DNA from 3 places in the Streptosporangium sp. H13245 genome. Region 3 is predicted to be linked to each of the others. Evidence: riboswitches for the same ligand, from Rfam matches in the RefSeq annotation. Region 3 holds a riboswitch; each other region holds the start of a gene.

Region 1 (10,444 bases), on a different contig from region 3:
GAGAACTTTCCCGAATCCCGGGCGGGCGGAAACCTTTCCGATTACTTTAAGCGACATGCCAAACACGTTGCGCCCACCCGCGCGGAGGGAAGGATGACCTCATGGGACTGCTCATGGAGAGATCGACCACCTACCAGATCACCGATCAGGCGGAGCTCGAACGTCTCTACCTGGAGCTCGTCGACCGGTTCGAGAAGCATCGGATCGAGCTCCTCAGCGGCCGGATCGTGGTGAGGGAGATGCCCACGATCGCCCACGCCGATGTCGTCTACCAGTTGATGGCGCAGCTCATACCGTTCGCGATGGAGAAAGGATGGCGTGTCTATCCGGAGGCCAGACTCCTCCTGCAGGTGCAGGCGGACCGCATCGAGCCCGACCTCATCGTCGTTCCCCCCAATCCTCCCCTCTGGGATCCCAGCCACGTGCACGCCAACGCCACGCTGCTGGTCGCCGAGGTCGTCTCCCCGAGCAGCGGTCACGATGACCACGTGGTCAAACCCCGGGCCTGCGCGCTCGCGGGAGTCCCGCTCTACCTGGTCGTCGACACCTTCGCGAACCGGTTCAGGCTGCTCAGCCGTCCAAGCCCGGAGGGATACGCCGACGAGATCACCGAGTCACTGGGCAAGCCCCTTGAGCTTCCCGCGCCCTGGAATCTCACGATCGACACCGGCAAGCTGATCGACGGATAGACCCGCCCGGGAGGAGGCCCGGCCCGGTGGGAAGCCGGGCCTCCTCCACGGAGCCGTCCGGACACGCGGAACCCCGGGACACTGCGGCCGGGCCTCCTCCGTACGAGGTCAGCAGATCTTGTGGACCCAGCCGTGCGGGTCAAGGCGGGTCCCGTACTGGATGCCCACGAGTTCCTCGCGGATCTTCGAGGTGACGGGTCCCTGGGTGCCGTCGCCGATCGTCCAGGCGCGGTCGGCGCCCTTGACCGAGCCGACCGGGGTGACGACCGCGGCGGTGCCGCAGGCGAAGACCTCGGTGAGCTCGCCCGTCTCGCAGCCTCGCTGCCACTCCTCGACCGACAGGCGCCCCTCCTCGGCGTGCAGGCCGAGGTCGGAGGCGAAGGAGAGGATCGAGTCGCGAGTGATGCCGGGCAGGAGCGTGCCGGTGAGCGCCGGGGTCAGCAGGCGGTCGCCGTAGACGAAGAACAGGTTCATCCCGCCCATCTCCTCGACATAGCGGTGCTCGCCCGCGTCGAGCCAGACCACCTGGTCACAGCCCTGCTCCACGGCCTGGCGCTGGGCCACGAAGGCCGCCGCGTAGTTGCCGCCGCACTTGGCGAAGCCGGTGCCGCCGGGGGCCGCGCGGGTGTACTCGGTGGAGAGCCAGACGGCCACGGCCTTCCCTCCCCCGAAGTAGGCCGCCGCCGGAGAGGCGATGACCATGTACCTGTAGGTCCTGGACGGGTAGTTGACGCCGAGCGCCGGCTGTGTGGCGATCATGAAGGGACGCAGGTAGAGGCTGTGCCCCGGGGTGGTCGGCACCCACTCGCGGTCGGTCTGGACGAGCAGCTCCAGCGACTCGACGAACGTCTCCTCGGGCAGCTCGGGCATGGCCATCCGCCGCGCGGAGGTGTTGAAGCGGGCGGCGTTGGCCTCCGGCCGGAAGGTCACGATCGTGCCGTTCTCCTGGCGGTAGGCCTTGAGTCCCTCGAAAAGCTCCTGCGCGTAGTGGAAGACCGACGTCGCGGGGTCGAGGCTGAGCGGGCCGTACGGCACGAGCCTGGCGTCGTGCCAGCCCTCCCCCTCGGTGTAGTCGATCGAGATCATGTGGTCGGTGAAGACCTGACCGAACCCCGGGCTCGCCAGTACCTGCTCGCGCTCTGCCGCGGTGCGAGCGTGGTCGGAGAGCTGCACGTCGAAGCTGAGCTTCTGAGCGGTGGTCATCGCAGGATCCTTCTCTTGGTGTCTGGCTTACCCTCTGGTCCATTCTGCGTCGGACCGGGTAACGGGAAACTACTCCATCCATGCCGAAAACCGGCAGTGCTGGAGAAACAAAAACGCGCCTGGCGGCTCGGGTGAGCCGCCAGGCGCGTCGGGGTCGAGGGAGGCGGCTTCCTCAGCCGGCTACTCGGGCGGTGATGTCGTCGCCGATCTCGTGGGTGGTCCGGCCGGCCCATCCGGCCAGCCGCTCGACCAGGTCGTCGGCGACGGCCTGCTCGACCCTGGCGGCCTCCTGGGCCATGCCGAGGTGGTCGAGGAGCATGGCGACCGACAGGATCGTCGCGGTCGGGTCGGCCTTGCCCTGGCCCGCGATGTCGGGGGCGCTGCCGTGGACCGGCTCGAACATGCTCGGCGCGGTGCGGTCGGGGTTGACGTTGCCGCTGGCCGCCAGGCCGATGCCACCGGCGATCGCCGCGCCGATGTCGGTGAGGATGTCGCCGAAGAGGTTGTCGGTGACGATCACGTCGAAGCGCTCCGGCTGGCTGACGAAGAACATCGAGGCCGCGTCGACGTGGCAGTAGTCGGTCTGGATGTCGGGATACTCCAGGCCGACCCGGTCGAAGGTGCGGGCCCAGAGGTCGCCGGCGTAGGTGAGCACGTTGGTCTTGTGGACCAGCGTCAGCTTCCTGCGGGGGCGGGCGAGCGCCTTGTCGAAGGCGTAGCGCACGACGCGCTCGACGCCGTAGGCGGTGTTCAGCGACTCCTGGGTGGCGATCTCCTGCGGTGTGCCCCGGCGCATGACGCCACCCGCTCCGGCGTACGGGCCCTCGGTGCCCTCGCGGACGACGATCATGTCGATGTCCTCGGGGCGGGCCTTGCCCAGCGGGGTCTGGACGCCGGGGAAGAGCTTGACCGGGCGCAGGTTCACGTAGTGGTCGAGCTGGAAACGGAGCTTGAGCAGCAGGTCGCGCTCCAGGATGCCCGGGGGCACGCTGGGGTCGCCGACCGCGCCGAGCAGGATCGCGTCGTATCCGCGTAGTTCGTCGAGGACCGGGTCCGGCAGGGTCTCACCGGTCTCGTGATAGCGCTTGGCGCCGAGGTCGTAGGTGGTGGTCTCCACCTTCGTGCCGACCGCTTCGAGGACCTTCAGCCCCTCGGTGACGACCTCGACTCCGATTCCGTCCCCGGGGATGACCGCCAGGCGAATGTTACGCGACTCCATGCAGGCACCCTACCGGTCCGTCTCGGTGATCGAACAACGGTCTCACTCCTCGGACGTGTCCGCGCGGCGGCACCCCTGATCGCTTTGTCCTTCTTTGCTCGGTATTGACCGTTTCGGGAGGTTTCGTTATGGTCCTCCCATTCATACCAATGCCTAATCCGTTCGGGCCATCCCCTTACCGGGCCCGTACGGAGCCGGGGAACCACTCTTTCCGGGATCCACCGGGCCCCCGGGAACCCCGCTCCTCCCCCGGAGCGCGTTCCCGCTCGCCATCACGTGGATTCCTTGGGGCGAATCAGCGCGTTCTCGCGCCGTAGGGCGGCCTCCACGCCCGAGCCCGACAGCTCACCCGGCCGGCCTTATGGAAGGAATCATCCTGTCCGGCACAGTTCTCCCCCGCGTCCTGTCCATCTCCGCCTCAATGATCGTCGCCGGTGCCGCGGTGTTCGCGACCTCGCCCGCCGCCCTGGCCGTCTCCCCTCCCCCCGCCCCCGGGCCCGCCGCGCTCAACACCCCCGCGTTGAAGCAGGCCCTGAAGGCCACGGCCGTCAAGCCCGCCTGGCAGAAGGCCGTGAACTGGGCCCTGTCCAAGCGCGGAACGCCCTACGTCTGGGGCGGCACCGGCCACGGCGACGGCGGCTTCGACTGCTCCGGCCTGATGCTCCGCGCCTACGGCGCCGCCGGGATCAAACTGCCCCGCGTCACCTACGACCAGTACGACGCGTTCTCCAAGAAGATCGCCTGGAAGGATCTCAAACCCGGCGACCTGGTCTTCTTCAGCGGCCTCGGCCACGTCGGCATGATCACGAAGCCCGGCTACATGGTCCACGCCCCGCAGACCGGCGACGTGGTCAAGGAGGAGAAACTCGACTCCTGGCGCCGCGACTCCTTCGCCGGCGCGGTGCGCCCCGACCCGCAGGGGGTTCAGCTGGCCAAGCGGGTCGAGCTCGCGACCGAGGTCGTGACCGGCGGATGAGACACGCCGGCGAACCACCCCCGGGAGGTCCTGAGGATCCCGGTGGCGGCGAGAACGGGTTCAGCGGGTGGGAGCACCGCCGTTGTCCCTGCGGTCCAGAGCGGTCTGGAGCGCGTCGATGGCCTCGTCCTCGGTCTCGTCGGGACGGTTCCAGGGATACATGTCGTACATGGCGAATCTCGTCTCGGTCGCATGCGAGCAAGGAAGGTGGTCGAGACTCCGGTCCGGACTCCAACCAGGCCTGATGTCGCGGGTCCGGATCACGGACCGGCGACGGGGGCTTGGGGCCGGCAAGCGCCACGGCACCGCGGCGAGTCGCCGGCCTGCCCCTGTCAGGCCCCGCCGCGGCAGGTAAGAACTACGAGAACCTGGCGCATTTCACTCCAGGTTACCTGGCCGCGGAAACGCCGTCTCGCCCGGCGTACGCACTTCTCACATGTTGAGACGAGCAGTGGCCGTCGCCCCGGCGCGGGGGCGGCGGCCACTGCGGTGGGACGGCTAGTCGGCGAGGTCGACCGAACGGCCGCTGTCGGCGCCGATCTCCGAGCCGATCTGGTCGATCACCTCGGCCGGGATGGCGGTGTCGACGGTGAGCGCGATGAGCGCCTTGCCGCCCTTGGCGTCCCGGGCCACCTGCATCGAGGCGATGTTGATCGAGTGGTCGCCGAGGATGCGGCCGACCACGCCGACGATGCCGGGGCGGTCGGTGTAGGTGAAGAACGACAGGTGGTCGGTCGGCTCGATCTCCATCTGGTAGCCGTTGACCTCGACGATCTTCGTGATCTGCCTCGGCCCGGACAGGGTGCCGGAGACCGAGATCGCGCGGCCGTCGGCGAGGACGCCGCGGACCGTCACGACGTTGCGCCAGTCGGGGCTCTCGGAGCTGGTGATCAGCTCGACCGACACGCCGCGGTCCTTGGCCAGCAGCGGGGCGTTGACGTAGGTGACCGAGTCTTCGACCACGTCGGTGAAGACGCCCTTGAGCGCGGCCAGCTCCAGCACGCGGACGTCGTGGGAGGCGATCTCGCCCCGCACCTCGACGTCGAGCTTGGTGGCGACCTCGCCCGCGAGGGCGGTGAACACCCGGCCGAGCTTCTCGGCCAGCGGCAGGCCCGGCTTGACGTCCTCGGCGACGGCGCCGCCCTGGACGTTGACCGCGTCCGGCACGAACTCACCGGCGAGGGCGAGCTTCACGCTGCGCGCGACCTGGGTGCCGGCCTTCTCCTGGGCCTCGTGGGTGGAGGCGCCCAGGTGCGGGGTGACGACGACCTGGTCGAGCTCGAAGAGCGGGCTGTCGGTGACCGGCTCCTTCGGGAACACGTCGATGCCGGCGCCGGCGACGCGGCCCTCCTTGATCGCGGAGTAGAGGGCGTTCTCGTCGATGATGCCGCCGCGGGCGACGTTGATGAGGCGCACGTTCGGCTTGACCGCGTGCAGCTCCCGCTCGCCGATGAGACCGATGGTCTCCTTGGACTTGGGCAGGTGCACGGTGATGAAGTCGGCCTCGCTCAGGGCCTCCTCCAGCGAGACCAGCCGGACGCCCATCTGCGCGGCGCGGGCCGGCTGCAGGTAGGGGTCGTAGGCGATCAGCTCGACACCGAATGGCTGGAGGCGCTGCGCGACCAGCTGGCCGATCTTGCCGAGGCCGAGGATCGCGACGACCTTCTCGTCGAGCTCCACGCCGGTGTACTTCGAGCGCTTCCACTCGCCGCCCTTGAGCGCGGAGTGCGCCTGGGCGACGTTGCGGGCGGAGGCGAGGATCAGGGCGACGGTGTGCTCGGCGGCGCTGGTGATGTTGGAGGTCGGCGCGTTGACGACCATGACACCGGCCTTGGTGGCGGCCTCCACGTCGACGTTGTCCAGGCCGACGCCCGCGCGGGCGACGACGCGGAGTTTGGGAGCGTTGGCGATCGCCTCCGCGTCGACCTGCGTGGCGCTGCGCACGATGAGCGCGTCCACGTCGGCGAGGGCGGGCAGGAACTGGGCACGGTCGGCGCCGTCGGTGTGGCGGACTTCGAAGTCCGCGCCCAGGACCGCGAGACCGGCCTCGGACAGTTCCTCAGCGACCAGTACGACGGGCTTGTTCACAGGCTGGATCCTTACTAGACGGTGAGGGTGCACGGACCTCACGTAGTCTATCGGCGCTTGTGAACGCGTTCACGAGTGTCCCGCGATCCGAGACGCCCGCAAGGCCCGGAGAGGCCACGGAAAGCCCGGAAAGACGCGGGGAAACCACGGAACGGTCCAGGGCCGCGAGGGGCTTCGCGACCCAGGACGCGGGCTTACCCGTCCTTGACAGATCTCATGCGCCCAAAATTCAAGTTGGTATTGATCCCAGGAAAACTTCGCGATTACCCTGATAAGCCGTGGTCCACTACCTATCGTTCCTCATATGAGCATCGGGAACCCCGCTCTCGGCAACGTGCTCGCGCAGCACGGCGACCCGCATCGGCTGCTTGCGGCGCTGGCCGAATGGGGACTCCTGGTTGCCGTGCGACCCGACCGCTCCGTCGTGCTCGGCACGACCCAGGCCGGTGATCGTGTCCTGCTCGGATACACCTCGGCGGACACCTACGCGCGGCACCGTGGCAGCCACTCGCTGTCGGCGTGCGACGCCGACACCATCCTCGACATCCAGCGCGTCACCGGCGTGCGGGAGATCGTGATCGACGCGGCGGGCCCGGCGGCCGCGGCCGTGCCGATCGAGGATCTCCAGCGCTACCTGCTCTCGACACGCAGCGGCCCCACGCCCGCGTTGTCGAGCGCGGCGCCGACGGCGTACGCGACCGGGGCGATGGCCACGGTCTCGCGGCCCGCGCCCGCGCGCCCGCAGAGAACGCCGGTGCCCGCCGCGCCCTCCCAGCCGTGGATCCCGGCGCCCCGGCCGCACCTGTCGGGCCCGATGCAGATGGTGGACCCCGGATACCGCCGGTGCGACCACCCGATCCTGCCCGCGCTGCGCGCCGCGATCTCGCACCTGCTCGTCGACTACCCGCTCGTCCACCACGTGTGGATCTCCGAGGCCAGCACCTCCTCGGGCGCCCCGGGGATCATGCTGCACGTGAAGGTGCACATGTCGGCGGCGGAGGACGTGGTCAGGGACATCCATCGCGGGGTACGCGCCCGGCTGCCGCAGCTCGCCGCGAGCGAGGCGCCGATCCTGATGGCCAGGGTCGCCGACGCGCGCAGCGAGCAGCGGATGGTCGAGCTGGGCGCCCACGTGGTCTGCGCGGACGTCACCGACTGACCCTGGCCGGTCCGCCGGGGGCACACGCCGGTACCCGGCCGTCTCCTCGCGGTGCGAGGAGACGGCCGGGCCCGGGACCGGCCGCGGGATGGTCTCAGGCCAGGCGGCGGGTGAGCACCACCCTCGTCCGGACGCACATTCCGGCCAGCAGCGCCGCCAGCAGCGGCAGGCCGACCATCACCCCTCCCAGTATCAGCCAGGGGACGTCGACCGCGAGGGGGACCAGGCCGGACGACATGTCGTTCACCGGCCCGGCAACGGAGCCCTGCTCGCCGTAGAACCTGCTGAAGACGCTCGCCGCTCCGGCGACCACCCCGACGAGCGTCCCTCCCGCCACCCCCAGGCCGGAGACGAACGCGGCCTGCCCCGCGACGAGGAGACGCTGGACGCGGCCGGTCGCCCCCACCGCCGCCAGGGTCGCCCGGTCGGGACGCCCCTCCGCCGCGGCCAGGCCGGTCGCGGTGAAGGTACCTCCGAGGACCAGGACGGCGGCACCGAGGCCGAAGGCGAGCAGTGTCGTGAAGAAGCTGCTCTGGAAACCCCGCTCGACCCTGACGTAGGCCGAGGGGCTGACGAATCGCAGGGCGTCCCGCAGCCGCTCCTCCTGCTCGGGCGTCGTGCGCGACACGGCCGGGTCGACGATGAGGGTGTCGTGGTTGACGATGAGACCGAGCTTCGCCGCCAGTGAGACGGGCAGCACCACGGGTATCAGCGGATCGCCGGGTGGGCGCCGCACGACCGCGGGCATCGAGTGCGAGGGGCGCCCCTCGAAGTCGGTCGTGAAGACCAGCTTTCCCCCTTGCAGCAGCCGCGGATCGAACACCACCGCCTTCCCCTCCGCGAAGGCGGCCTCCGCGGCGGGGTCGGAACCGCGCAGGAAGTAGCGGAGCAGGTCGACCCCGCCCACGAGGGGGTCCTGCGACCAGGCGACCGACGACAGGCACTCGCCGATGCAGCCGGGCTGGAACACGATGTTCACCGACGAGAGGTCCGGTTTGGCGAACCTCCCCGCCTCGATCGTCGGCACACCGGGCAGGATGGAGGCGACGGTCCGCTTGGTCTCCTGCCAGAGCGCGGGATTCGACCAGGGACCGATCACGAACGTGCTTCCCATCACGTACTGGGGCGTGTAGCGCTCCCGCGACAGGGCGTTATGGCTGGAGATGATCACCGCCAGGGCGGTGAACACGGTGGTCGCCGCCAGTACCGCGGCCACCGCGGGCGCCGTGCGGCCCCGGTTGCGCGCGGCGTCCCTGGCGGCCATCCGGAACGGCAGCGGGAGCCGTACGGCCAGGCGCGCGACGGCGCCGACGAGCCACGGTGTCAGCAGGACCAGCCCGAGTTGCCCGAGCAGCGCGCTCGCCAGAAGGCTGATCGTGTACATCTGCCCGAACCGCGCCGAGCTACGCATCAGGACCGCGCCGACGATGATCACCGCTGCCGCCGCCAGCAGCAGCAACAGGCCGAGCACCGGCAGGCCCCGGCGCTCCACGACCCGGTCCCGGCGACCTGCCAGCACCTCCGCCACGTTCGTCCGTGACGCCTGGACGGCGGGGACGACGGCGGCGAGCAGCGCGCTCACCACTCCCAGGAGCGCGGTGAGCGCGATCGGGCCGAGGGGCACCTCCAGGGGGCCCGGATGCGCGAACGGCGTGACGGCCGCGCCGATCCCGATCCCGCCCGCGGCTCCGAGCAGGGAGGCCGCCAGTCCCAGGACGAGCCCGTCGGCGAGGACGACACCGCGCAGATGACGAGGTGAGCCCCCCTGCGCGGCGATCAGCGCGAGTTCGCGGCGACGGCGCCGGATGCCGACGGCGAACGCCGGTCCGGCCAGGAGGACGACCTCCACGACGACGATGACCACGCCGAGGGCCGCCAACACCAGGTCGGAGGTCCTGGTGGCCGCCATTTCGCTCCTGGAGGGCAGGGGATCCTCCGGGCCGTTCCCCGCAGGGGGCGGATCGTTGACCACCGCTCGCGAGAGGACCGTGACTCCGTGCCGGTTGATCTCGCGAACCCGCTGCCAGGTGACCGGGGCCGGGGTGTCGACGAGCCAGTTCGTGTCGATCCGCTCGTCGTCGTCGAACACGGCTCCCGGGAGCCCGACGATCTCGAAGCGTTCGAAATCGCCCCGGAACTCGACCATGCCGACCACGGTGACGGCGGTGCTCCTACCGTCCGGGGTGAGGGTGCCGCCCTCCCGCAACCTCAGCCCGGGGGTCACCACGACCTCGTTCTCCGCTCGCGGCAGGCGTCCTGACAGGAGCGTGTACATGCCCGTGGTGATCGGGTCTCGCAGGTCGATCTCCCGCAGGTCGGTCTCCCGGTAGGAGCCGTCCGCCCGATAGCCGGCCCAGGAGGCGCGCGAGAGAACCACGCGGCTGCCCGGCCCGAAGAGGGCGAGGACCTCACGCTCCGTGAGCGCTCTGCGCTCGCCTTCTTTCTTCAGGTGGTAGTTCTGGGTGTCGGCGCTCTGCCGCTGCACCGGCTGGTCAAACGTCCCAAGCACCTGCGCGTCGGCCGCGCCGATGTTCCAGTCCAGTCCCTCCCTGGGGGTCACGTCGTCGGTGGCCTGCCAGGTCAGGGCCGCCGTCAGGAGCATGACCGGCAGGCCGATCATGACCATGATGAGCGCGCTGCGCCCCCTGGCCCGCCCGATTTGTCGGCGGGAGAGGCGCAGGGCGGCGAGCAGGGCGCTCACGCGACCACCCCGCCCCGGGGCCGGATATCCGCGGACGCGTCCCGCGTGTCCGTTCGCTCGCTCATCGGGCGCTCTCCAGGGGAGTGGCGGTGGAGTCGGCGATCTCGCCGTCGCGCAGGAAGATCACGCGGTCGGCCCAGGCGGCGTAGCGGGGTTCGTGGGTGACGAGCAGCACGGCGGCTCCCGCGTCGCAGCGGGTGCGCAGGAGCTGGAGGATCTCGTCGCCGGTCGGGGTGTCGAGCGCGCCGGTGGGCTCGTCGGCCAGGATCAGCCGCCGCTCCCCCACCAGCGCGCGGGCGATGGCGACCCGCTGGCGCTGGCCGCCGGAGATCTCGTCGGGGAAGCGGTCGGCGACCTCGCCGAGACCGACCTCGGCGAGCACCTCCATCGCCTCGGTGCGGGCCTTCTT
Region 2 (10,444 bases), on a different contig from region 3:
GGCCGGGTGCTGGGCAGCTCCTGACAGGCGGCGGCCATGTGGTTGTGTACGTGGCCGAGCTTCACCACCGGGGCCCCGGCGTCCGCCAGGCCGCGCAGGGCGGCTCCGGGCTCCTCAGAGCCGCCCGCGAGGTAACAGGCGTCCAGGCAGATGCCGAGGTGCTCGGAGTCGATGCCGCCGACCCGGTCGAGGGCCTGCTTGGTGGTCTCCAGCACGCATCCGGGCCACGGCTCGAAGCCGACCCTGATCGTCTTGCCGGTGACGCTGTGCAGCCCGCGCAGCTCGCGGGCGAGGCGCTCCAGCCGTCGCGAGGCGATCGAGTGCAGGTCGGCCGGCCAGTCGCGGCGCCAGCCGATGGGGATGGTGGAGATGCTTCCGAAACGGACGTCCTGCGGGAGCAGGAAGGCCAGGATCTTGGCCAGCGCCATCGTGTAGCGGTAGCGCTCGGGCTTGGCCCAGTCGGGGCCGGGGACCTCCTGGTTCCTGCCGCCGGTGCCGTTGAGGCTGACGACCTCAAGGCCGCGCTCCTCAAGGGAGCGGCGCAGGCGCACCAGCTCGATCCTGTCGGCGGTGAGATGGTCGGCGACACTCGGGGAGAGCCAGAGGCCGACCCCCATGCGCTCCACCCCGAGGCGCTTGCGCACCGGCACCGCGTACCGGGTCAGGTGCGCGATGAGGTTCTCCAGGTCCTCGGCGGGGTGCACACCCGCGTTGTAGGCCAGGTGAACGAGTGTCCCGTCCTCGTGCCGTAAACGCATGCGTGCCTCCAAGGCGTACTTCGTGTAAGCGGCCCCGATGGCCCCGCGCCGGTCGACGGCGCCGTGAGCCGGAGCTCTCCCTGTCGGGAGCTCGACCCGGTCCTCCGAAGCATCCCGCGCGGCCACCGGCTCCGCGTCACTCCCGGAGCTGATTCGCTGGTACGCCGCTGGGCTGACCTCGATACCGCTCTCACCGCAGCCAGTACTACTTTGAGATCATCTGGATGAGATTCACCGAACTCGCTCTACAGAGTGTAGTACTACCTGTCGTGGCGAGATACCGTCTTTGGTAACAAATAAGCAGACCCCGCCGTGAGTCTCCTCACGGCGGGGTCTGCTTGTTTCCGCCTGATCAGGCCATGCCGGGCCGGCCCTAATTCTGGATCGGCTCCGCGATGGCGGCGGCCGAGTCGGGAACCTGGGTGACCGGCGCGTTCTCACCGATGAAGGTGAACTTCGCGTTCTCCCCCTCGCCCTCGATCGCGATCTTCACGATCTGGCCGGGACGGAGCTCGCCGTACAGGATCTTCTCGGACAGGGTGTCCTCCAGCTCGCGCTGGATCGTACGGCGGAGCGGACGGGCGCCCATCACCGGGTCGTAGCCACGGTCGGCCAGCAGCTGCTTGGCCTCCTGCGTGAGCTCCATCCCCATGTCGCGGTCCTTCAGACGCAGGCCCACCTGGGCCAGCATCAGGTCGACGATGCGGATGATCTCCTTCGGCGTGAGCTGATGGAAGACCACGATGTCGTCGACACGGTTGAGGAACTCCGGCCGGAAGTGCTGCTTGAGCTCCTCCTGGACCTTCGACTTCATCCGGTCGTAGTTGGACTCGGCGTCGTTGTTCTTCGCGAAGCCGACTCCCTGACCCTTGGAGATGTCGCGGGTGCCGAGGTTCGTCGTCATGATGATGACGGTGTTCTTGAAGTCGACCACCCGGCCCTGGGCGTCGGTCAGGCGACCGTCTTCCAGGATCTGCAGCAGCGAGTTGAAGATGTCGGGGTGGGCCTTCTCGATCTCGTCGAACAGGACGACCGAGAACGGCTTGCGCCGCACCTTCTCCGTCAGCTGACCGCCCTCCTCGTACCCGACATAGCCGGGAGGCGAGCCGAACAGGCGGGAGACGGTGTGCTTCTCCATGAACTCCGACATGTCCAGCATGATCAGCGCGTCCTCGTCCCCGAACAGGAACTCGGCCAGCGCCTTGGACAGCTCGGTCTTACCGACACCGGACGGACCGGCGAAGATGAACGAGCCACCCGGACGGCGCGGGTCCTTCAGACCGGCGCGCGTACGGCGGATCGAGCGGGACAGACCCTTGATGGCGTCGTCCTGGCCGATGATCCGCTTGTGCAGCTCGTCCTCCATGCGGAGCAGTCGCTGGGACTCCTCCTCGGTGAGCTTGAAGACCGGGATGCCGGTGGCGGTCGCCAGGACCTCCGCGATCAGCTCCTCGGTGACCTCGGCGACGACGTCCATGTCGCCGGCCTTCCACTCCTTCTCGCGGCGCTCGCGCTTGAGCTGGAGCTGCTTCTCCTGGTCACGCAGCGCGGCGGCCTTCTCGAAGTCCTGCGCGTCGATCGCGGACTCCTTGTCGCGCCGCACGTTGGCGATCTTCTCGTCGTACTCGCGGAGGTCCGGCGGCGCGGTCATGCGGCGGATGCGCATGCGCGAGCCGGCCTCGTCGATGAGGTCGATCGCCTTGTCCGGCAGGAACCGGTCGCTGATGTAGCGGTCGGCCAGCTGCGCGGCGGCCACCAGGGCGCCGTCCGTGATGGAGACGCGGTGGTGTGCCTCGTAACGGTCGCGCAGGCCCTTGAGGATCTCGATCGTGTGGCTGAGGCTGGGCTCGGCCACCTGAATCGGCTGGAAGCGCCGCTCTAGCGCCGCGTCCTTCTCCAGGTGCTTGCGGTACTCGTCGAGGGTGGTGGCCCCGATGGTCTGCAGCTCGCCCCGGGCCAGCATCGGCTTCAGGATGCTGGCGGCGTCGATCGCGCCCTCGGCGGCGCCCGCGCCGACGAGCGTGTGGAGCTCGTCGATGAACAGGATGATGTCGCCTCGGGTGCGGATCTCCTTGAGGACCTTCTTCAGCCGCTCCTCGAAGTCACCTCGGTAGCGGGAACCCGCCACCAGGGCGCCCAGGTCGAGGGTGTAGAGCTGCTTGTCCTTCAGCGTCTCCGGCACCTCGCCCTTGACGATCTTCTGGGACAGGCCCTCCACGACGGCGGTCTTGCCGACGCCGGGCTCGCCCACCAGGACCGGGTTGTTCTTGGTCCTGCGGGACAGGACCTGCATGACCCGCTCGATCTCCTTCTCCCGGCCGATGACCGGGTCGAGCTTGCCCTCCCGGGCGGCCTGGGTCAGGTTGCGGCCGAACTGGTCCAGCACAAGGGAGGTCGACGGTGCGGCCTCGGTCGGACCGCCCGCGGCGGCCGGCTCCTTGCCCTGGTAGCCGTGGAGCAACTGGATGACCTGCTGCCGGACCCGGTTGAGATCGGCTCCCAGCTTCACCAGCACCTGGGCGGCGACGCCCTCGCCCTCACGGATGAGGCCGAGCAGGATGTGCTCGGTGCCGATGTAGTTGTGTCCCAGCTGCAGGGCCTCGCGGAGCGACAGCTCAAGGACCTTCTTGGCACGCGGGGTGAACGGAATGTGCCCCGACGGCGCAGACTGACCTTGGCCGATGATCTCCTCGACCTGCTGACGCACACCTTCAAGACTGATGCCGAGGCTCTCCAGAGCCTTGGCGGCAACGCCTTCACCTTCATGGATCAAACCAAGAAGAATGTGCTCCGTACCGATGTAGTTGTGGTTGAGCATCCGGGCCTCTTCTTGGGCCAGGACGACAACCCGCCGTGCGCGGTCGGTGAACCTCTCGAACATCTCGTCGCTCCTCACAGAGCGGTCAGGCAGGTCCGGGATATCCGAGCCCTGTCATCCCGCATGGTAGCCCCGACCCGGCGACCGCTCTATACAGAAGACGTTCCCCGAGAGCAGGGCGTTCACCCTCCATCCAACTACTTACGAGGGGTGGGATGTTCCCGCTACGCCGCAAGCGAACGACGTTTGTCGAACCGCCAAACGCATCATGCGGTCATGGCCGCCACCGGACCCCACCGTGACCGCCATAACCGCATGATTCACCCGATCCGCTGAGCCGATCTAGTGAGCGGCTTCGTACTGCTCGACGATCTTGGAGGCGATTCGACCGCGCTCGCTGACATTAAGGCCGTGAGACTTCGCCCACGCCCGGATGTCGGCGCTCTTCTCTCGCGTGAGTGCCCGCGCTCCGCCCGCGCGGCGGCGGCGGGGAGCCAGGGCGCCGGAACGACGGGCGCTCTGCACGAAAGGCGACAGGGAGTCGCGGAGCTTCTTCGCGTTAACGTCACTGAGGTCAATCTCATAGCTGGTGCCGTCAATCGCGAAGGCGACAGTCTCATTGGCCTCGCCCCCATCGAGGTCGTCGATGAGAATCTCCTGGATCTGCTTGGCCATCTACACAATCCTTTCGCGGAGTATTGTTTCATTCGCAAGCTAAACATATACCCGCGATCGAAGAGCGGCAATTCCAGGAGCCCGGCGATTCTCACAGGCAACCGAGACTCCCAGTCGAGCCTCCTGTGGATCAGCTCTTCTGCGACTCGGGGCCGGGCCGTTTTGCCGGGCGCCGGCCGACGGCTTCACTCCGAAGTAGCTTGACGACTCCGAAGATGAAGGCCCCGCCGACGACCGCCGGGGGTATCAACGCGGACAATACGTCGTACATTCGTCCTCGCTCCGCACCGTGGGTGGCTTTCTGGGGACCATGGAAATGTGGCGGCGACTCTCCGGGCCGCGCGGGCGCGCCCGATCGGTCCGGAACCGCCCACAGATGACCATAGCGCCACCAGCCGGTGACGCGCGTCAGGCAGGGGCGACCATGCCGTCTCTCTCCAGCCTAATGCTTCTCTCCAGCCGCCTTACCGGTTGCAGTCGTAAAGCCGTGAGGAAAAACCGGCGAGGCGATCAGGTGATCATCACCGTCTCCGTAATACCAATGCCCGGCGGGTTCCCGGCCGCCCCTCCATCGGCCTCCCGGCGACGAATCCCCTGCTGGAGGGGCCTGCCCGCCGGGATGAACGGCACCGTGCCATGGAACCGGAGATCGCCGCGATCGGGTTCATCACGGGAATGCCCGCCACCGGCAGAACGCCCGGACGGAGAGCCGCTCGCTTCATCACCCCGGTGTGAGCCGATGCGACACAAGCGTATGGAACAAGACGGATCTTCAACACTTTCTCGTCAAGAGTACGACCCGCTCTGGCACGGAGTACATAGTCGTAGACCGTATAACCACCAAAGACGATGGGCCCCTCGGACAACCCCGCCAACACCACGCGTCCCCGATCCGGATCCGTAAGAAGGCCTTCACCGACCGTCCTGAACACGCGACGGAAGGCGAAGAAGAGAATCCGGCGCGGGGTCACCGAGGATGCCGGAGGCACGCCGAGCCGACCATTCGGCGAGTAGTGCGCGAACCCCCGACGGGGGTGGATCCGGCATTGACGCCTCATAGGAGACCCACGGGCGCCTGTGAGCCCGTTGTGGGCACCGTACGCGAATATTCCGGCGAGCGGGCCGAGACTCGGTCATAAGTTCCCCCACGTTGCTCAGGGCGCGGCAAATGGTTTTGCGGCTTCCGTGACCCCGGACCCGAGCCCCTTACGGGCCCCTATGGCCCCCCGTTTTCTCGCCCGCGCACGAAAACGGGGCCGGCGGTTGAACCGCCGGCCCCGTTATTCAGGGAACTACTTGATCTTGACGACGACCGTCCCGGCCACCTTGTCGTGCAGGGCCTGCTGCAGCGGCTTGTCCCACAGCTGCCACAGGACGTTGACGACATAGAAGATGTAGGCGACGAATCCCAGGAACGGGATCCAGGTCAGGCCGTAGGGGCCCCAGAGCACGCCGGCGCGCTTGACCGCCGCGTCGGAACCGAGCCCGCCGGGCGGCAGGGCGCTGCCGACCGGAACGACCTTGATGCCCAGGACCATCTTGCCGACCGTCTGCCCGCCCCGGCTGAGCATGAAGAACTCGTAGGCCACGTAGATGGCCGCGGTGATCAGGGCGGTGAGCAGGGCGGCGAGGAAGTAGCCGCCCCCCTCCGTGATCGTCGTGCCGTTGAAGGTGGGAGCCGTCACGACCAGCGCGGTGATCACCGTGTTGACGATGAACAGCGGGATCGCCAGGATGACCCCGTCGACGATCCTCGCCACCAGGCGCTGCCACCACTCGGCGAGCGGGGCGGGCGCCCCGGGGGGACCGCCGTACGGCTGGCCGTAGCCCTGCTGCCCGTACGCGGGCTGCTGCTGGCCGTAGCCCTGCTGCTGCCCGTAGTCGGGCTGCTGACCGTAGCCCTGCTGCTGGCCGTACCCTGGCTGCTGACCGTAGTCGGGCTGCTGGCCGTAACCGGGCTGGGACTGCTGGCCGTAGCCGGGCTGCTGCTGGCCGTAACCCGGCTGCTGGCCGTAGCCCTGCTGCTGACCGTAGTCGGGCTGCTGGCCGTAACCGGGCTGAGACTGCTGCCCGTAGCCGGGCTGCTCGTGGGACGCCTGCTGGCCGTAGCCGGGCTGCTGTCCGTACGCGCCGGTCCCGCCCTGCTGGCCGTAACCCTGCCCGTAGCCGGACTGCTCGTGGGACGCCTGCTGGCCGTAGCCGGGCTGCTGACCGTACGCGCCCGTCCCACCCTGCTGTCCGTACGCGCCGGTCCCGCCCTGCTGACCGTAGCCCTGCTGCTGTCCGTAGTCGGACTGCTGGCCGTAGCCCTGCTGCTGCCCGTAACCGGGCTGCTGGCCGTAGCCCTGCTGTCCGTAGCCCTGCTGTCCGTAGCCCTGCTGGCCGTAACCGGGCTGGCTCTGTCCTGGGCCGGTGTTCGGCTGTGAGGCCTCCGACCGATATCCCACAACTGTCACGTCGGGGTCGAGTTCGCCAGCGGCTCGACCCGCGTTGTGCTGTCCGTAATCCGGGTGCCCCGACGGTGTGCGATCGCGGTCGGGATCATCCTGTGGATACGGCGGCTGTCCGGTGCTCACCGCGTCACCTCACTTAGACTGCGCATGTGGCAAATGTCAGACGCACATGCTTGCTGCTGCACAAGGTATCGACATAGGTATCGACAGTCACCTTTCCGATCAGTCAGCTCCAAAGTCATCGGAGTCGGGCTCACGTGTCAGGTGCAGCAGCATCCGGGAGTTTCCCAGGGTGTTGGGCTTGACGTGCTCCAGGTCGAGGAACTCCGCCACACCCTCGTCGTAGGAGGCGAGAAGCTCGGCGTAGACCGCGGGGGCGACGGGAGTGCCCTGGATTTCCCGGAATCCGTGCCGGGCGAAGAAGTCGAGCTCGAAGGTCAGGCAGAAGACCCGGCGCAGGCCCAGTTCGACGGCCGTGCGAATGAGCGCGGAGACGATCCGGTGGCCGATCCCCATTCCCCTGCGGTCCGGATCGACGGCGACGGTGCGGATCTCGGCCAGGTCCTCCCAGAGGACGTGGAGCGCCCCGCAGCCGATGACCGCGCCCTCCGCGTCGGTGGCGACCCAGAACTCCTGGACGTCCTCGTACAGGGTGACGGTGGCCTTCTCCAGCAGGCGCGGGCCGACGCCGCCGTAGGTGTCGACGAGCCGCCTGATGGCGCGGACGTCCGGGGTGCGGGCGCGGCGGACCGTGATCTCGGGGCCCGCGCCGGGCACGGGCGAGGCTCCCTCGGATTCGGCGCGCCGCTCCCCTTCGCCGGGGGCACGAGCCGGTACGGGAGAATGCTCAGCAAGCTGCTCCATGACCGTTCAGCGTACGTCCCTCGCCGCTCTTCAATTACGGCTCATCCTTAACTCGCAGCCCACAGCCCCCACGTGACCCTTGGTGATCGCTTTACCACACCGAGCGCACGGTGCCTCCCATGTGCCGAGATTCACCTTTGGCACGGTCCCGGACCTGGGAAGACCTTCGCCACACCCGTCACCTGGGCGGTAAAGCCAGCGTAATGGCCATGTTGATCATATTGCCATGTGATCTTTCCGTGACATTTCAGTTGCGAAACCTCTACTGAATTCGCAGTTCTGGTTGAGCAGGAACCACGGGTGCACTAATCTCCGTGCTCGATGTCAGAGACGTAAAAAGCCTGACCCGCCGAATCCCCCGCCGAGGGGGAACCGGGGACCCACCACAGTCCTCCGGGGTGAATCCGAGTGCCACCGGCGCACCCGGTAGGGCTGCCTCCGGCCCGAACCCGTCAGCTAACCCGGTAGGCGGCCGAGGAGAGGAGCCTGTTGGTGAAGCGCACGCGCGACCGCGGAGGAAAGCACGCGGGCGACGACGCCCGCTGTCGAGAACGCGCGCCGCGAGGGCTGCGCCGCCGCATGGCGGTGATCGGCCTGGCATTCGCCACCCTCACCCTCGGCACGCCGCTGATGTCGGCCACCGCCGACCCCGAGCCCAGCCTCCAGCAGCTGGCCAAGCAGGCCGAGAAGCTGCACGAGGAGATCGGCACCCTCGCCGAGCGGTACAACGGCGAGCGGGTCAAGCTCAAGCAGGCCCAGCGGGCCGCGGAGAGCGCCAAGAAGACCCTCGCGTCGAGCGAGTCCGAGCTGGCGTCCCGCCGCACCAAGGCCACCCTCCTGGCGCAGAGCACCTACATGTCGGGCGGCCTGAACTCCGGGCTCGCCTTCACGCAGGCGACGGACCCCGACACCTTCCTCGACCAGGCGACCACCAACTACGCGCTCCAGCAGCAGCAGAGCGAGGAGGTCGCCCAGGTGGCCCGCGCGATCGAGGCCGCCGAGCGGGCGCAGGCCGGGGCCAAGGCGAGGACCTCCGAGGTCAAGAAGCTCCTGGCGGAGATCGACGGCAACCGGACCAGGATCGAGCGGCTGGTCGCGCGGGTCGAGAGCAACCTGTTCAGCGAGGTGCGCAGCAGGGCCGTCAGCAACAGGGGCGCCCGGGTGCGGACCAACGTGCCCATCGTGGGCAGCGGCAAGGCCGCGGAGGCCACCCGCTGGGCGCTCACCCAGCAGCTCAAGCCGTACGTCTGGGGCGCCGAGGGTCCCAACTCCTTCGACTGCTCCGGGCTGGTCATGTGGGCCTACCAGAAGGTCGGCATCAGCCTGCCGCACTACACCGGCGACCAGTGGACCGCGGGCACCCACGTCGGCAGGGACGAGCTGCGTCCCGGCGATCTGGTCTTCTTCTACAGCGACCTGCACCACGTCGGGATCTACATCGGCGCGGGCCTGATGATCCACGCGCCCCAGACGGGTGACGTCGTCCACATCGCCACGATCGACAACCGGCCCTTCGCCGGAGGCGTCCGCATCGCAGGCTGATCCGGAAATGTCCGCGTCGTCGGCTGAACGTGCTCGGAGGGGTCACCGGCTGAACGCATCCGGAGGGGTCACCGGCTGGACGCGCTCGAAAGCGTTCGCGTCGTCGGCTGAACGCACCCGGAGGCGTCGCCGGTTGAACGGCGCCTGGACCGCACGCGTGTCCGGCCCGACCTGCCGGACACGCGGCGGTGTGTCAGATCAGGCGGCGGCGGGCGGCCCAGGCCACGGCCTCGATCGCCGTGGCGACACCGATGCGGTCGCAGATGCCTCTCAGCCTGCGCCTGACGGTCCGCCCGCTGATGTCGAGGCGACGGCCCACCCGATCGACCGTGACACCTTTGGCGAGCTCAGCCAGCAGCACGAGGTCGTCGTCGCTGAGACCGATATCGCTCATGCCCAGGGGGCTGTCGCCATGGCGTGAATCCACTTCTGGATATGCCATCAAGAGTCACTCCCCCCACTCTGGAAACCGGGTGCGAGACGCCGGAAATGAATACCGTCCGCCAGGAACGGTAAACGCCTTGTTCAAAGGTCGTCAAGTTCCGCTCTTCATAACGTGCGTCCAGTATTGACATAGTAGGCGCTACATGAAGTACTCATGATATGTCAGTGCCTTTGCGGCTATGTCATGATCAAGCCCAGGCACGAGCCGGCAAGCCCCCCCTGGCTGCGGCGATCGAAGCCCCGGCAGAACAAGGTTTCGCCGGAACCACCGGGCGTGCCGGAGCCGGCCCCTCGGGGATCCGGCCCGCCCGCATTTCTCGGAAAAACCGATCTCTTCCAGATACTCTTCGGGCGACCACGGTCACTCAGCGCCTTGACGGCACCCCGCGGAAAACACGGAAATATGAGGGTCAAGGGAGCAGCTTTGCGGCATTCGCGAAGTATCGCGCGGCAGCGATGGGGTGCCGAGCGATATTGGACGTGCTGTAAATGGATTTCCGCACCACACGAAAAGGCGTCCGCCATTGCGGGGAACCCCGGGCGCGACGACCGTTTCCGGCCCACCGGTTTCGCCCTGCCCGCCCCGCCTCCCCCCGCACGCCGTACGGGGACCCCCACCCCCGCGGATCCGCGGGGGTGGGGCCCGGCGCCGCTCCGCCACGCCGCCCCGAGCCGCCTCCTCAGGGGAACGGCCCGGAGACGATCGACGAACCGCCCCGCCGTGCCCCGGCCGTACGGCTCCTCGAAAACCGCGCGGGATCGCGAGAGGCGCCGCCCGGTGCGGCCGGGACGCTCACCGGACCTAGCGGCGTCCCAGCGCAAGAGGGTGCCGCCCGCGAAAGCGCGGCCGGGACGCTCGCCCTCGACGCGCCACGGACCGGGCCTCGGCC
Region 3 (10,444 bases):
ACGAGCCGGCCGAGATGCGGGAGTTCACGCTTCCCGGCGGGACCGTGCTCGCCTTCTACACCGACGGCCTGGTGGAGAGCCGCAACCGGGACATCGAGGAGGGCATCAACGCGCTGCGCGGCCTGCTCGCTGGTCCCGACCACGACCTGGAGGAGGTCTGCGACCTCACGATCAGGGCCCAGCGACCCGGGCACGAGCGTGACGACATCGCCCTGCTGCTGGCCAGGGTGTCGGAGCTGACGGAGAACGAGTTCGCCGAGACGTCGCTGCCGCCCGACCGCCGCTCCGCCTCCCAGGCCCGCCGTTTCGTCCGGTCCACGCTCGACGACTGGGAGCTGTCCTCGCTGTGCGACAACACCGAGCTCATGGTCAGCGAGCTGGTCGCCAACGCGGTCGAGCACGGCCAGGGCGAGGTCGAGCTGCGGCTGCTGCGCGGGCCCACGCTGGTCTGCGAGGTGTCCGACAGCTCCGCGTCCGAGCCGGTCATGCGGGAGGCGTCCACCACCAGCGACACCGGCCGGGGCCTGCACCTCATCAACTGGCTCGCCCACCGCTGGGGATCCCGCCTCACCCCGAAGGGCAAGATCGTCTGGGTCGAGCAGCGGCTGCCCTAGCCGTACCGGCCAGAAGCATGAAAAAGCCCCGCGCGGCGAGAGCTCTCGCCGCGCGGGGCCTCAGGATGAGTCCTCAGCGGATCTCGTAGACGGCGGTGGTGCCGCTGACCTCGTTGCCGACCACCAGGAGCGGGCGGCGGGTGGGGCTGTCCCCGGCGGGAATGAAGAGCACGCCCTCGGGACCGACGTCCCCGGCGGTGCCGTCCTCGATCGAGCCGGCGAAGTCACGGGTGTTGACGTACTCGATCAGGCGCGGCGCCCGCGGGTCGCCCAGGTCGTAGACGACGATCCCGCCGACCCGCTCCAGCCCGGCGAAGGCGTACGACCGGCCGCGCACCTCGCCGACCGTGACCCCCTCGGGCTCGGGGCCCTTGTTGTCGCTGCGGCTGTCGAAGGAGTCGTCCTCCTCGTTGTCGGCGTTGAAGGCGGCGGGCAGCTCCTTGGCGACGAGCCGCTCCAGCTGGTCGCCGGAGTCCCAGACGAGCGCTCCCGAGGTGGACCTGACCGAGATCGAGCGGGCGCCGAACGCGTGCAGCTCGGTGTAGGCGCCGCTCGCGTCCTTGGGAGAGTCGGCGGCCACGTTCAGCCGGCCCAGCTCGGTGTCCTTCTTGAGGTTCTCGGCGTCGGGCAGCGCGAGCTTCAGGTCCTTCACCCTGACCTCGTCGGCGTGGCACTCCCAGTCGCGCCCGTCGCCCTCGTTCGCGGTGACCAGGTAGGTCCGCCCGCGGTCACGGAAGTGCGCGATCGCGTCGGGCTGGTACATGCCCTTCACCGGCCGGGGCCTGATGTCGATCTTCTTGTCCTTGTCCGAGGCGTCGAACCCGGTCTTCGACCAGTCCTTCAGCCCCAGCGGGACGACGTCGCGGACCGCCGCCCGGTCCAGGTCGACGATCGCGAGCGCGTTGTTCTCCTGGAGGGTCACGTAGGCGGTGTCGCCCTCGACCGTGATGTACTCCGGCTCCAGGTCACGGGCGGCGGTGGCCCCGGGACCGGTGATCCGCACACCCTTGGCCCTCAGCCGCTCGGCGTCGAACCTCGTGAACCCCGCGGTCCGTACCGTCCAGCGGCGCAGGTCGACGACGCTCACCGAACCCTCGGGGTCGGTCACCTCGCCCTCGCAGTAGGAGGTCGGCTCCCCCTCGTTGGCCACGACCACCCGCGTCCCGTCCGGGGTGAAGGTCAGCATGTCGGGCAGCGCGCCCACGGTCACCTGCTTGAGCTTCCTCCCGCTCCGGGCGTCGAAGAAGGCGACGGTGCCCCGGTCGGTCTTGACGGCGGCCTGCTGGGCCACCGCGACCAGGCCTCGGCGCACCGCGACGCTGTTGGCGCCGGGGGTGGCCAGGGTGGCGACCTTGCGCGGCCTGCGCGGGTCGCGGATGTCGAGCACGTCGACGGTCCCGGCCTGCGCGTTCACCACGAAGACCCGGCGGGTCGAGGCGTCGTACGCGGTGATCTCCGAGGCGCCGGCGGCGACGGTACCGGTGGTGTAGCGGCCGAGGAAGGTCAGCTTGAGGCCGCCGTGGCCGGACTCGGCGGCGGCCGGGGCCACGGCGAGGGGCAGGAGGAGCAGGCCGGTGACCGCCGCGGCGGCCGCCCGGGTGAAAGTCGTGGTGCGCATGAGAAGAATTTTCACGAAATATCGTGACCTCCTGCTGACGGCGAGGTGACCGTGGGATGAAGCCCCACGGTCAGGCGAACCCCGGACGGATCTCTGGGGGCACCTCGGACATGCCGGTCATGTCCGTTGACGCGATGACTACTGGCTGTCCAAGGGTTACGGTCAAGATGAGAGCCGGGAGGAAACCCGGGCGGGCATCGGGAGGGGCATGATGACCATCGACATACCCGAGGCTTACCACCGTGCACTGGAGGACTTCGGCGCTCTTGTCCACCGGATCGGTCCCGAGCAGTGGGAGAACCCGACGCCGTGCGTCGACTGGGACGTGCGCGCCCTCGTCAACCACGTGGTCGGCGAGAACCTGTGGGCCCCCGTGCTGCTGGCCGGGGGGACCTCCGCGGAGGTCGGCGACGCCTTCGAGGGGGACCTGCTGGGGGACGACCCCATCAAGGCGTTCGACACCTCGGCCGTGCCCGCCATCCAGGCGGCGACGGGTGTCCACGCCCTCGACGCCCTCGTCCACCTGCCGTTCGGCGACGTGCCCGGCCGGGAGTACGTCACCGAGCTGTTCGCCGACGCGCTGATCCACACGTGGGACCTGGCCCGCGCCATCGGTGCCGACGAGCGGCTCGATCCCGAGCTGGTCGAGGCCTGCTCCGCCTGGTTCAGCGACGCGGAGCCCGGCTACCGGCAGACCTCGGCCGCCGGAGAGCACCGGGAGGCGCCCTCGGACACCGACGACGCCTCCGACACCTCTGATACCGGCGACACTTCCGATATTTCCGACACCTCCGACGCCTCTGAAGCCGACGCGCAGGCCCGGTTGCTGGCCTCCTGGGGCCGCCGCGCCTGACCTCCGGGGCCGGTACGGCTAGCCGGCCGCGGGCCGCCTGCCGTGGTTGGCCCTGCGCTTCTTGCGGGCCCTGGCCTTGCGTGCTCGTCTGCCCATGCCGACCACCCCTTCGCCGAGGCTCTCCGGGGCTCCCGCGGGTCCGTAGGGGACCCGCCGTCACCCCGCCCAGACCTTCACGTTCCTCCCGGAACGCCCGGCGCACAAGGCCCGGACGACGATCCGCCCGGCTCCGGTGAACCGTGTTTCCCCGGCTTTTCCCCGGCCTTGGCGTTCGTCGGCCGGTGCCCCTCGGGTCCTAGGCTCCGTGACATGAGCGAGAAGCTGATGGCCCGCTGGCGATCCCTGGCCGGTCCCGGGGCCGACCCCCTCGGCCGCGAACTGATCACCCGGTACGACGAGCCGCACCGCAGGTACCACACGACCGCCCACCTGGAGGCCGTGCTCACCCACGTCGACGCCCTGGCGGATCACGCCGGGCACCCGGACCTCGTACGGCTGGCGGCCTGGTTCCACGACGCCGTCTACGACCCGAGGCGCGGCGACAACGAGGAGCGGAGCGCGGGGCTGGCCGAGCGCGCGCTGCCGGAGCTGGGGATGCCCTCGGAGGCCGTGGCGACGGTCGCCCGGCTGGTCAGGCTGACCGTCACGCACGACCCCGCGCCCGACGACGCGGACGGGGCCGTGCTGTCCGACGCGGACCTGGCGATCCTGGGCGCGTCCCCCGAGGTCTACGCCGCCTACGCGGCGGCCGTGCGCGAGGAGTACGGCTTCGTCCCCGACGACGCGTTCAGGGCCGGGAGGGCCGCCGTGCTGCGCTCGCTGCTCGACCTGCCGACGATCTTCCGCGTCGCCGACCTGGAGGAGGTGGCGAGGGCCAACATCACGGCGGAGCTTGGCCGACTGTGAGCGGTTAGTCACCACGATCCAACAGCTTTTACCGACCCTGCCCGTGGTAATTTGGTGGAATCTGGTGGATTAAGGGGAGTGAGTCAATGCTTGCCCAGCAGCGGCAGCAGGCGATCCTGGAGAGGGTGCGCAGCAGCGGCGGCGTCAGGGTCGCCGACCTCGTCCGGGAGCTCGGCGTCTCCGACATGACGATCCGGCGCGACCTTGAGGTGCTCTCCGAGCGCGGCCTGGTGGAGAAGGTCCACGGCGGGGCCACCGCCGCCGGGCCCGGCTCGACCGAGGAGCCGGGCTTCGCCGCCAAGTCGGCGCGCCAGCAGGCGGAGAAGGAGACGATCGCCCAGCACGCCGCCCGGCTCGTCCGGCCCGCCACGGCCATCGCGCTCTCCGCGGGGACCACGACCTGGACGCTCGCCCACCACGTGACCGACGTGCCCGAGCTGACCGTGATCACCAACTCGGTCCGGGTCGCCGACGTCTTCCACCGCTCCCCCAGGGCCGACCGCACGGTCGTGCTGACCGGCGGGGTCCGTACCCCCTCCGACGCCCTGGTCGGCCCGGTCGCGGTCTCGGCGATCCGCGGGCTCCACGTCGACACCCTCTTCCTCGGCGTGCACGGGATGAGCACCCGCGCCGGGTTCACCACGCCCAACCTGCTTGAGGCCGAGACCAACCGCGAGCTGGTCGCCTCCGCGCACCGCCTGGTGGTGCTCGCCGACCACACCAAGTGGGGCACGGTCGGCATCAGCACGATCGCCGGGCTGGCCGAGGCCCGCGTCGTGGTCACCGACTCCGGCCTGACCGGCGAGGCCCGCGAGGAGCTCGCCGCCTCGGTGGGCGAGCTGATCGTCACGGAGCCCCAGCGGGAGAGCGAGATCGCCGGCCGATGAAGCGTACGATCACCCACCTGGCCGACGGCCGGGAGCTTTTCTACTTCGACCGGCGCGACGACGCCGACCGAGGGGCGGTCGACCGGCGTGACCTGCCGCCCCGTCCCGCCGCCTCCGAGCTGCGCTACGACCCGCTCACCGAGGAGTGGATCGCGGTGGCCGGGCACCGCCAGGGCCGCACCTTCCTGCCCCCGGCCGGTGAGTGCCCGCTCTGCCCCTCCACCCCCGGCAACCTCACCGAGGTCCCCTCCCCCGGCTACGACGTGGTGGTCTTCGAGAACCGGTTCCCTTCGTTCTCCGCCCAGCCGGGCGAGCACCGGGAGATCGGGGGGCTGAGCGAGGTCCGGCCGGGGATCGGCAGGTGCGAGGTGGTCTGCTTCACCTCCGAGCACGACTCCTCCTTCTCCCGGCTCTCCCCCGAGCGGGTCGAGCTGGTCGTGGAGGCCTGGGCCGACCGTACGGCGGAGCTGTCGGCGATGCCCGGCGTGGAGCAGGTGTTCTGCTTCGAGAACCGGGGAGCCGAGATCGGCATCACCCTGGCCCACCCGCACGGCCAGATCTACGCGTACCCCTACGTGACCCCGCGCACCAGGCTCACCCTCGGGGCGGCCGGGCGTCACCGGGAGCGGACCGGCGGCAACCTGTTCGCCGACGTCCTGGCCGCGGAGCGGGAGGCCGGGATCCGGGTGGTGGGCTCGAACGAGCACTGGACGGCCTTCGTCCCGGCCGCGGCGCGCTGGCCCGTGGAGGTCCACCTCTACCCGCACCGCCGGGTCCCCGACCTGGTCGCGCTGGACGCCGCGGAGCGCGCGGCGTTCGGTCCCCTCTACACCGACGTGCTCCGCCGCCTCGACGGGCTGTTCGGCGTGCCCATGCCGTACGTCGCGGCCTGGCACCAGGCGCCGGTCTCCACCGGCCGCGACCTGTCGTACGCGCACCTGGAGCTGTTCAGCGTCCGCCGCGCGCCGGACAGGCTGAAATACCTCGCCGGGTCGGAGTCGGCGATGGGTGCCTTCGTGAACGACGTGTCGCCCGAGGGGACTGCACATCTGCTGCGCTCTGTTATCACGAACTGATTACCGCTTGGTCTCGTCTTGAGGTCGCATGACCTGCTGTTTACCACTACTATCCTTCCCACATCAGCTGTAAACGCTGATTTGCCTAATCCCGGGCGCCTTGCCCGGGAACCGGGGAACCACCGCACCTGGGGTGAAACCACTTCGGTGGAAGGGCTTCCTCCAGCCCGAACCCGTCAGCTAACCCGGTAGGCGGAAGGAGAGGAGAGTTCGTGGCGGCCCCGTCCCCCACGTTCCGTCGGCACGCGGCTCTGGTCCTCTGCCTGGGCTCGATCGCCGCGTTCGCCATCGGCGCCCCCACGGCGGGAAGCGCGGAGCCCAAGCCCACCGAGGCCAAGCTCCGCGCCGACCTGGCCAAACTCGGCAAGAAGGTCGACAGGCTGATCGAGACCTACGCGGCCACCCGCGAGTCCCTCAAGAAGGCGCAGAAGGCCGAGACCGTCGCCAAGCAGAACGTGGAGAAGGCCGAGAGGACCTACGTCGAGGCCAAGCGGCAGGTCGACACCATCGTCCAGCTCCGCTACCAGAGCAGTGGCGGGGGGCTGCCCGCGCTGATGTTCTCCGGCGACATGGGCGCCGCCGCGGTGATGGAGCAGCTCACCGCCCAGCAGAGCGCCCACCTGGAGGGCTTCGCCGGCAGCCTCGAACGCAGGAAGAAGGCGTCCGAGACGGCCGCCAGGCTCACCGACGAGATCGGCGACGAGGTCAAGGAGGTGGAGGAGCAGCGCGAGGAGGCCGAAGACGTGATCCGCGACATGAAGGACAAACTCGACCGGCTCGCCCCCACCGGTTCCGGCCGCCGCTCCGACGGCAGCTGGGCCCCGCAGCTCCCCACCGGCGCCGACAACATCACCGACCGCACCCGGATCATGCGCGACGCCGTCATGAGGCGCTTCAGCCTCCCGTACTCGGTCGGCTGCTACCGGTCGGCCAACGACGGCGGCGAGCACCCCCTGGGCCGCGCCTGCGACTTCATGATGAGCGCCGGAGGCACGATGCCCTCGGCCGCCAACGTCGCGCTGGGCGACGAGATCGCCGCGTGGGCCATCAAGAACAAGGCCAAGCTCGGCGTGAAGTACGTGATCTGGCGCCAGCGCATCAACCACGGCTCCGGCTGGAACTTCATGTCGAACCGCGGCGGCGTCACGGCCAACCACTTCGACCATCCGCACATCTCGATGTACTGAGCTGCCGGGCTTCTGACCTGTGGTGATCTTGCTGCAGGTCCCTCTCAGGGCACGTTGGCCTGTCGCCCACGCATCTTCGGTGACCTGCCATGCGGTCCTCACCGGAGGCCATCGGGTGCGTGTAGGTCCCCGGGGTCGGCGTGCCCGAGGAGGTCGGCCACGGCCTTGATGGACACCCCCGCTCCAGGAGCCCCAAGGCGAAATGGCCGGAGCATGTGGAAGCCGTTCTCGCGGATCGTCGGGGTGCCCGCCTCGGTCAGGATCGGCTCCCAGGTGAAGTCGACGGCCAGGCCGAACGCCTCACCTTGACGGAACCCGAGCGTCGCAGCCGCCTGAACCATGACCTTGTAACGTCGTGCGACGGCACCGGCGACGGTCTTCACCTACTTCACCGACCACGGCGTGATCTTCGGTGCGGTCGAGATCGGAAACAGCCGCATAGAACGCGGCTGCTGTCATGAGGTGACTGAACCAAGACTGTGACTCATTTGGCTATCAGTCGTTTGAAAGGCTTCCAGATCGCCATCGAAATCCACTTACCCCTGCCAGCCGATACGAGGTACCGATTCACGGACCAAGGATGTCTCGGGATTTGTCAATCAGTATCGGCGGGGGCCCGGTCAACCATAGGTCAGAGCTATTTCCTGCGTTTTGGCGTCGAACAGGTCAACCAGCCACGCGTTCAGGACGCCGCGCGGCTGATTCGATGCAGGCACCGCTTCATGATGACGACGATGGTTTTTTGATCGTCGGTGAGATGCCCCATGTAGGCGTGGCCCGCGACCGCGTCCGCGGATTTGGTGAGGTCGTCTCCCAGCGCGTCCAACAGCACCTTCACGGCCGCACGGCGCGGTGTCCAGTCCGGGCCAGGTTCTCGTGAGACGTCGTCGCGCAGTAAGGCGACCTGGCGGCGGACCTCCCGCCGCCGGGTGGTGTCGTCGTCGCCACGCAGGAACTCCAGCGCCTCATCCACCGTGGGGTGCAACAGCTGCGAACCCTGTAGCACCGCCTCCGTCATCAGGTAGCGGATAGGAGCTACCTTGTCGGGCGACAGATCATCGAGGATCGCCCGTACTTCGGGTCGGTTCAGTACGCGGTGGTTACGTAACTGATCGGGGACGATGTCGTCGGGGAGCGGATTCTCGACGAGCAGGCGCGTGAGGCCGCTGTCCAGTAGCCACTCTTCTGTGAGGCGGGCTCCGGTGATGTGCTCCGCCGCCAGGAGCGTGGCGGCTTGGAGCCCGATGACGTCATCGGTGCCGACCGAGTCGATGACCGCGTCGGCGTCACCCGGAAGGCGGCCGGGGCGGGCGGGGGAGGACGTCAGCCGGACGGCGGGCAACCGCCCGGCGTCGGCGTAGCTGAGCCGGTCGTACTGGCTTCCGTTGAGCAGAACGTTCACCGCTCGCCCGCGGGCCGACAATGCCTTCAGCACTTCGGGTCTTGCGCCCTCGCACCCGTTCGGTTCGACGACCAGCGTCCAGTCGCCGATCGTCCCGGCGACCAGACTGGGCAGGATGCCGGGGATGTCCGCGTTGTACTGCTCGATCTGGGCATCCTCGAAGCTCAAAGACTCGGCCGCGGCGAGGTCGGCGCCGAAGGCTCGCGCCACGTCGTCCAGCCCCGACGCCTCGCACCAGGTCAGGCAGGTTGGATCGGAGAACCACGCGGAGACGAGTCTCTCGTAATGAGCAAAGTCGTCTTCCCTCATGCCGCGATCTCCATCGTGAGGAGCCGGCGGGCGTCCTGGAACGCCCGCCGACTCAGCGCTTACCGAGCGGGTGGCTGCCCGTCATGGATCTTCACATAGAACGTGTCTCCGGGAAGCACCCTGGGTCGAACCAGCCGCGCAGTTCGCGCATTCCGGGATCAACTTGACCGAGAAATCGAAGTCGTCATTGGCCGCCCCTTCCAATGTACTGGCGAAGGGATACTCGTCGCAGTGCTCCTTGTTGGCCTCGTACCACCCGGGGCCGAAACGGTCCACGCATGCCTTGCTGACGACCCGCCTGTTCTCGTATTCGACTTCGCCCGCGTGTTTCCCCGGCCAGGCCCGGGTGAGAGGCATCGGACGCAGGGGGTTTTGTGCGATCCTGTCGGGGCCGGCAGTGCGAATGGCGTAACTGAAGCGATATCCGACGACCCCGGTGTTCTACTCCACCTCCACGAAATTGACCCCTTTCGCACATCTGATGGAACTACCAGAACCCGCACCAGTTGAACAAGTTCTTGGTGTATCCCCCGCTCGGGTAGCTCGGTTCATGTTCTCCCAGCACTGGGCGAAGGTGATGGGATCGTAGGGGAAGTCGCTGAGGGGCGAGCATGGCCCGCGCGCTTTCCAACGCGATCGGCGTGGAGGTTTTCGCCGGCGATCTCCACTTCCGCCTTCGCCTCGCCGTCGCGCCCGGCGGACAGCCGAACTGATTCCCGGGCCGGTCCCCGTGGGGCACGGTCTCGCCGGAGTGTCAGGTCGTGTAGACGGGGGCGAGGTCGACGAATATGCGGTAGTCCGAGATCAGGCCGTCGTCGCGGGTGCGCCAGATCGACACGGCCGCGACGCTGACCTCCTTGCCGTCGAGGCGCCGGTAGGTCACCTCGGTCTCGGCGACGGTGTCGGCCTCCACCTGCCAGCTTCTGACGACACGGTGCCGCAGGCCGCCGATGGTGGAGAAGAACTCCCGTATTCCGGCGGCGATGGTCTCGCGTCCCGCCATCGGCTCGGCGTTGCCGAACACCAGCGTGGCGTCCTCGGCCAGCAGCCGCGCGAACTCGTCGGGGTCGAACGCGTCGACCGTCCGGAAAACGCGTCGCACCGCGTCGTCGGTCATACAGAGCCCTCCTCGCACGGTCGGGATCACTGCTGGGGACGATACGGGGCGAAGGGCGGCGCGCAACCTATCGCCGAGGTGGGTATCCCGTCGCCACGGATCCCCGGCCCCGCCCGGCCCTTCGCCGGGGCCGGTGAGGGGCTCGGGCGAGCGGCTCCGGCTAACGGCTCCCCGAGCTCCCCGATTCCCCCGATTCCCCGGATTCCTCGGAGGGCTTCGAGCGCCCGGGAGGCTTGGAACGCCCGGGAGGTTCGGGCGCCTCGGGACGGCGTACGTAGACCGGGGTTCCCGTCGGGGTCATGTCGTAGAGCGCCTTGGCGTTGTGCAGCGGCACCCGGATGCACCCGTGGGACGCGGGATGCCTCGGGACCCGCTCCGAGCCGTGGAAGCCGATGCCCTGGTTGAAGTAGATGGTGTAGAACTGGTCGCCCAGCGGCCCGCTGGTCCATCCGGGCGTCCGGAACCAGGCGCGGAA

What was found. Region 3 has a riboswitch for cyclic di-AMP ahead of ACW9TB_RS33090 (coiled-coil domain-containing protein). Riboswitches for the same ligand answer to the same signal wherever they lie in the genome.
Region 1: it holds a riboswitch for cyclic di-AMP, as region 3 does, so the genes downstream of both, ACW9TB_RS06600 (C40 family peptidase) here and ACW9TB_RS33090 (coiled-coil domain-containing protein) in region 3, are expected to answer to the same signal.
Region 2: it holds a riboswitch for cyclic di-AMP, as region 3 does, so the genes downstream of both, ACW9TB_RS11405 (C40 family peptidase) here and ACW9TB_RS33090 (coiled-coil domain-containing protein) in region 3, are expected to answer to the same signal.

The regions. Positions count from the first base shown of each region.
Region 1 is NZ_JBSZKT010000002.1:591,869-602,312, forward strand. Features, by position in the region: gene ACW9TB_RS06585 (Uma2 family endonuclease) at 102-689, shown strand; gene ACW9TB_RS06590 (branched-chain amino acid aminotransferase) at 798-1,892, opposite strand; gene ACW9TB_RS06595 (3-isopropylmalate dehydrogenase) at 2,065-3,111, opposite strand; cyclic di-AMP (ydaO/yuaA leader) riboswitch at 3,252-3,485, shown strand; gene ACW9TB_RS06600 (C40 family peptidase) at 3,473-4,087, shown strand; gene serA (phosphoglycerate dehydrogenase) at 4,586-6,175, opposite strand; gene ACW9TB_RS06610 (hypothetical protein) at 6,480-7,334, shown strand; gene ACW9TB_RS06615 (ABC transporter permease) at 7,429-10,035, opposite strand; gene ACW9TB_RS06620 (ABC transporter ATP-binding protein) at 10,097-10,444, opposite strand, start outside.
Region 2 is NZ_JBSZKT010000004.1:341,380-351,823, forward strand. Features, by position in the region: gene ACW9TB_RS11380 (TIM barrel protein) at 1-758, opposite strand, end outside; gene ACW9TB_RS11385 (ATP-dependent Clp protease ATP-binding subunit) at 1,132-3,639, opposite strand; gene ACW9TB_RS11390 (histone-like nucleoid-structuring protein Lsr2) at 3,919-4,251, opposite strand; gene ACW9TB_RS11395 (RDD family protein) at 5,544-6,698, opposite strand; gene ACW9TB_RS11400 (amino-acid N-acetyltransferase) at 6,927-7,568, opposite strand; cyclic di-AMP (ydaO/yuaA leader) riboswitch at 7,906-8,055, shown strand; gene ACW9TB_RS11405 (C40 family peptidase) at 8,061-9,110, shown strand; gene ACW9TB_RS11410 (helix-turn-helix domain-containing protein) at 9,304-9,504, opposite strand.
Region 3 is NZ_JBSZKT010000038.1:14,067-24,510, forward strand. Features, by position in the region: gene ACW9TB_RS33055 (ATP-binding SpoIIE family protein phosphatase) at 1-614, shown strand, start outside; gene ACW9TB_RS33060 (choice-of-anchor I family protein) at 688-2,232, opposite strand; gene ACW9TB_RS33065 (TIGR03086 family metal-binding protein) at 2,444-3,085, shown strand; gene ACW9TB_RS33070 (50S ribosomal protein bL37) at 3,104-3,181, opposite strand; gene ACW9TB_RS33075 (HD domain-containing protein) at 3,395-3,991, shown strand; gene ACW9TB_RS33080 (DeoR/GlpR family DNA-binding transcription regulator) at 4,078-4,878, shown strand; gene galT (galactose-1-phosphate uridylyltransferase) at 4,875-5,954, shown strand; cyclic di-AMP (ydaO/yuaA leader) riboswitch at 6,027-6,163, shown strand; gene ACW9TB_RS33090 (coiled-coil domain-containing protein) at 6,167-7,141, shown strand; gene ACW9TB_RS33095 (hypothetical protein) at 7,240-7,482, opposite strand; gene ACW9TB_RS33100 (DUF6461 domain-containing protein) at 7,824-8,852, opposite strand; gene ACW9TB_RS33105 (NucA/NucB deoxyribonuclease domain-containing protein) at 8,934-9,209, opposite strand; gene ACW9TB_RS33110 (nuclear transport factor 2 family protein) at 9,607-9,969, opposite strand; gene ACW9TB_RS33115 (L,D-transpeptidase family protein) at 10,130-10,444, opposite strand, start outside.